One region of the Stenotrophomonas sp. YJH_SMC_94-11 genome, then DNA from elsewhere that is predicted to be linked to it. Evidence: riboswitches for the same ligand, from Rfam matches in the RefSeq annotation. Region 1 holds a riboswitch; the other holds the start of a gene.
The links. A riboswitch is a leader RNA that binds a small molecule or an ion and turns the genes downstream of it on or off. The one in region 1 is predicted to bind glycine.

Region 1 (2,384 bases):
ATGAACAACCAGGCAAACCCGCCCTCGCCCAGGTGCAGGTGCTGCATCACGAACACCGGCGCCGAGGAGATGTACAGGAAGATTCCACCAAAGCCGATGCTGCCGGCCAGCGCCAGGCGCAGGAAGCGTGGATTGAAACCGATGCGCACGTAATCACGCATCAACGCGCGCGGTGACAACGGCACGCGCGCTTCGACCGGATGGGTCTCGGGCAGGTAGCGTGCAGTGGCCGCCAGCAGGACCAGCCCGAACACCACCAGGAACCAGAAGATCAGCGGCCATCCCGCGCCACTGAGCAGGATCCAGCCACCGATGATCGGCGCGATGGCCGGGGCGATGCCGAACAGCATGGACACCTGGCTCATCAGCCGCTGCGCGTCATGGCCGTGGTACAGGTCGCGGATCACCGCGCGGCCGACGATCATGCCGACACCCGCCGACAGGCCCTGCAGCGCGCGGAAGGCCAGCAGCGTGGTCAGGTCGGTGGACAGTGCGCAGCCCACCGAGGCGCCGACGAACACCACCAGTCCACCGAGGATCACCCGCTTGCGGCCCCAGGCGTCGGACAGCGGGCCGTGCGCCAGGCTCATCAGGCCGTAGAACAGCAGGTACACGCTGATGGTCTGCTGCACCGCCACCTCGTCCACCGCCAGGCGCCGGGCCAGCTGCGGGAAGGCCGGGAAGATGGTGTCGATCGAGAACGGGCCGAACATGGCCAGGCCGGCAAGCAGCAGGGCCATGCGGCGGGTGGAGGGAGCAACAGCGGCGGTCATGGGAAAGGCGTCCGGCAGGGCCATGCGTGGCACGCACGGCGGGCGCCGGTCCCTGTCTGCAGGGAGGGCGCCAGATGAATTCGGGTATCTGGCCATCATAGGTGGGGATTGCGCCTGATGCCATGCAGCGATGCACAAAACGCACGTCCGGGCCATCGGCCATTCAGGCGCAGCGGCCAGGCCCGTAGACGGCCAGCGGGCCCGCAACGGGCTATAATCGGCGGGCAACACGGTGGGAGAAGCGGAACACCGCTGCCGAAGGCGCAACGCCCGTAATCGCTCAGGCCCGATACCACCCGTAACAGAACTCTGGAGAGACCGGTTCGATCCGGCGCCGAAGGGGCACGAAGCCGCGGTTTTCCGCGCTTCCAAACTCTCAGGCAAAAGGACAGAGGGGCGCCCCGCAGACCGCCGACCGGCGGCTTGTGCCCGTGCGTGTGCCCTTTCCTGACGGATCCTTCGCCATGTCCCAGAACACCCCTTCCCTGCGTGAGCTCGAGCACCACAATGCGTTCGTCGAGCGCCACATCGGCCCCAACGATGCCGAGATCGCGCAGATGCTCGACGTCGTCGGCCACGCGTCGCTGGATGCGATGACCGATGCCATCGTGCCGGCCAAGATCAAGTCGCCGGCGCCGCTGGCGCTGCCGGAGTCGATGACCGAAGTGCAGGCACTGGCGAAGATCCGTGCGATCGCCGACAAGAACACCGTGCTGCGCAGCTTCATCGGCCAGGGCTACTACGGTACCCACACCCCGAACGTGATCCTGCGCAACATCCTGGAAAACCCGGCCTGGTACACCGCCTACACCCCGTACCAGGCCGAGATCTCGCAGGGCCGCATGGAAGCGCTGATCAACTTCCAGACCCTGTGCGCCGACCTGACCGGCATGGAGATCGCCAACGCCTCGCTGCTGGACGAAGCCACCGCCGCCGCTGAAGCGATGACCCTGGCCAAGCGTTCGGCCAAGTCGAAATCGGACACCTTCTTCGTGCACGACGCCGTGCACCCGCAGACCCTGGAACTGCTGCGCACCCGCGCTGAACCGATGGGCATCGTGCTGCGCGTCGGCACCCCGGCCGAAGCACTGGAAGCGGAAGCCTTCGGCCTGCTGCTGCAGTACCCGGACACCTTCGGCCAGGTCGGCGACTACAGGGCGCTGGTCGATGCCGTGCACGCGCGCGGCGGCCTGGTGGCCGTGGCCACCGACCTGCTGGCACTGACCCTGCTGGCCGCCCCGGGCGAATGGGGCGCGGACATCGTGGTCGGCAACAGCCAGCGTTTCGGCGTGCCATTCGGTTTCGGTGGCCCGCACGCCGCGTTCATGGCCTGCCGTGACGCCTACAAGCGCTCGATGCCGGGCCGCCTGATCGGCGTTTCGGTCGATGCCCAGGGCAACCCGGCCTACCGCCTGACCCTGCAGACCCGCGAGCAGCACATCCGCCGCGAGAAGGCGACGTCGAACATCTGTACCGCACAGGTGCTGCTGGCGGTGATGGCCTCGATGTATGCGGTCTACCACGGCCCGGAAGGCCTGACCCGCATCGCCCGGCGCACCCACCGCCTGGCCTCGATCCTGGCTGCGGCACTGCGCAACGCCGGCGTGCAGG
Region 2 (2,384 bases), on a different contig from region 1:
ACGACCCGGACCTGGACGGCAGCTTCAGGATCGACAAGGGCCTGCGCATCGCCCGTGGCCTGCTGCGCGACATCAACAAGCTCGGCCTGCCGGCCGGTGTTGAATTCCTCGATGTGATCTCGCCGCAGTACATCGCCGACCTGGTGGCATGGGGCGCGATCGGCGCACGCACCACCGAAAGCCAGGTGCATCGCGAGCTGGCTTCGGGGCTGTCGTGCCCCGTCGGCTTCAAGAACGGCACCGATGGCAACGTGAAGATCGCCGCCGACGCGGTGGGTGCGGCATCCAATCCGCATCATTTCCTGTCGGTCACCAAGCAGGGGGGCACTGCCATCGTGTCGACCACCGGCAACCCGGATTGCCATGTGATCCTGCGCGGTGGCAAGCAACCGAACTACGACGCTGGCAGCGTGGCCGAGGCCTGCCAGGTGCTGGCCAAGGCCAAGCTGCCGGCGCGACTGATGATCGATGCCAGCCATGCCAACAGCCTGAAGAACCCCGAGAACCAGCCGAAGGTGATCGACGACATCGCCGCTCAGATGGAAGACGGCGAACAGCGCATCGTGGGCGTGATGATCGAGAGCCATCTGGTCGGGGGCCGCCAGGAACTGGTGGAAGGCCAGCCGCTGGTCTACGGGCAGAGCATCACCGATGGCTGCATCGACTGGGACACCACCGTGACGGTGCTGGAGCGACTGGCTGCGGCCGTGCGCGCCCGTCGCGACGTGAAGGTGTCCGAAGCCGCCTGAGTGCGGCACGTGTGTGGATGGCGGCCAGCGCCTGCGGGGGTGCGGCCGCGATCAGGGCCGGCCGGAGTTGGAGACCGGCCCATCTGCACCGGCGATGCGCCTGGCGCTGCGCATGAGCGACAGCGCCAGGTACATCGCCGGGGTGGTGATGCCGATATTTGTAGCGTCGAGCCATGCTCGACGTGCGCGCGACGCGCGTTGGCTTCCTGCAAAGCGCAGTCGAGCATGGCTCGACGCTACGAAGAGGCTCAATGCACTTCGTCGTGGTACACGAACTTCGGCATTTCCCAGCGATAGTGGATCGCCAGCAGGCGCAGCGCGAAGCCGCCGCCGAGGCAGCACAGGATCGCAGTGGCATCGGCCACGCCCCAATGCAGCAGCAACAGATAGGCCGCACCGGTCAGCAGTGCGATGATCGCGTACAGCTCCTTCTGGAAGATCAGCGGCACCTCGTTGCAGAGGATGTCGCGCAGCACGCCGCCGAACGCGCCGGTCAGCATGCCGGCGATCAGCACGATCGGCATCGCATGGCCGGCCTCGCGCGCGATCGAGCAGCCGATCAGGGTGAAGGCGATCAGGCCCAGGCCATCGAGCACCAGGAAGGTGCGCCGGAAGTGGTGCATCCAGCGCGCCACCCAGGTGGCGATCAGCGCCGCGCACACGGTGAAACCCAGGTACTCGGGATGCTTCACCCAGCCCAGCGGGTAGTGGCCGAGCAGGATGTCGCGCAGCGAGCCGCCCCCGAGGGCGGTGACGCAGGCGATCATGACCACACCGAACAGGTCCATGCGGCGGCGGCCGGCAGACAGTGCACCGGTCATGGCTTCGGCGGAAATGGCGATCAGGTAGATGATGGACAGCAGCATGGGACAGGCTCCGGGCGCGGTGGGGCCGGCCATGCGCAACTGCCACCACTGCCTGCGCAATGACGGGATGACGATGACCGGTGCCGCTCCCGCTGTCCTTTTGCCTGAGAGTTCAGCGGCGTTGGCCGCGTGCCCCTTCGGCGGATCGTCCCGGGCGTGCCCGGTGACCTCTCTCCAGCTCGGCGAGTCGAATGCATGGTTGGTGGGATTCCAGCCCACCGGCCTGAGCGATCATGGGAGCCTGCGCCTTCGGCGGGCACCAGCGCGGCGCCACTCTCCTGCATTCGGGCGCCAGTATATCCGCTGCAGTGCAGCACGGCATAATCCGGGCATGGCCCCGTCCCTCCGCCCGTGGTTCCTGTACCTGCTCGAATGCCGCGATGGCAGCTATTACGCCGGCATCAGCACCGACGTGGATGCGCGTTTCGCCGCCCACCAGGCCGGCAAGGGCGCGCGCTACACCCGGGCCCGGCCACCGCTGCGCGTGCTGGCCGTGCGCGAGTACCCGGACCGGGCCGCCGCCTCGCGGGCCGAGTGGCAACTCAAGCAGCAGCCGCGCGAACGCAAGCTGGCCTGGCTGCAGGCGCCGGTCCTGTAGATCCACGCCACGCGTGGATGGGCTACCCGGCCCATGCGATGATCGCCCCGCGCCCAGAGCTGGAGACCCGGATGTCCACGATCGCCCTGCTGTTCGCTCTTTCCGCCGCAACGAGCCCTGCCCCCGACCCGGCCACCCTCGCGGCCATCGAAGCCACCTGCCACGACTACG

Region 2: it holds a riboswitch for glycine, as region 1 does, so the genes downstream of both, AC5P74_RS01925 (trimeric intracellular cation channel family protein) here and gcvP (aminomethyl-transferring glycine dehydrogenase) in region 1, are expected to answer to the same signal.

What each region holds. Positions count from the first base shown of each region.
Region 1 covers NZ_JCAFTR010000012.1:30,527-32,910, forward strand. Annotated here, with positions in the region: gene AC5P74_RS18160 (multidrug effflux MFS transporter) at 1-773, opposite strand, end outside; glycine riboswitch at 1,073-1,175, shown strand; gene gcvP (aminomethyl-transferring glycine dehydrogenase) at 1,238-2,384, shown strand, end outside.
Region 2 covers NZ_JCAFTR010000001.1:423,975-426,358, forward strand. Annotated here, with positions in the region: gene AC5P74_RS01920 (3-deoxy-7-phosphoheptulonate synthase) at 1-749, shown strand, start outside; gene AC5P74_RS01925 (trimeric intracellular cation channel family protein) at 998-1,615, opposite strand; glycine riboswitch at 1,700-1,803, opposite strand; glycine riboswitch at 1,817-1,906, opposite strand; gene AC5P74_RS01930 (GIY-YIG nuclease family protein) at 1,947-2,213, shown strand; gene AC5P74_RS01935 (nuclear transport factor 2 family protein) at 2,285-2,384, shown strand, end outside.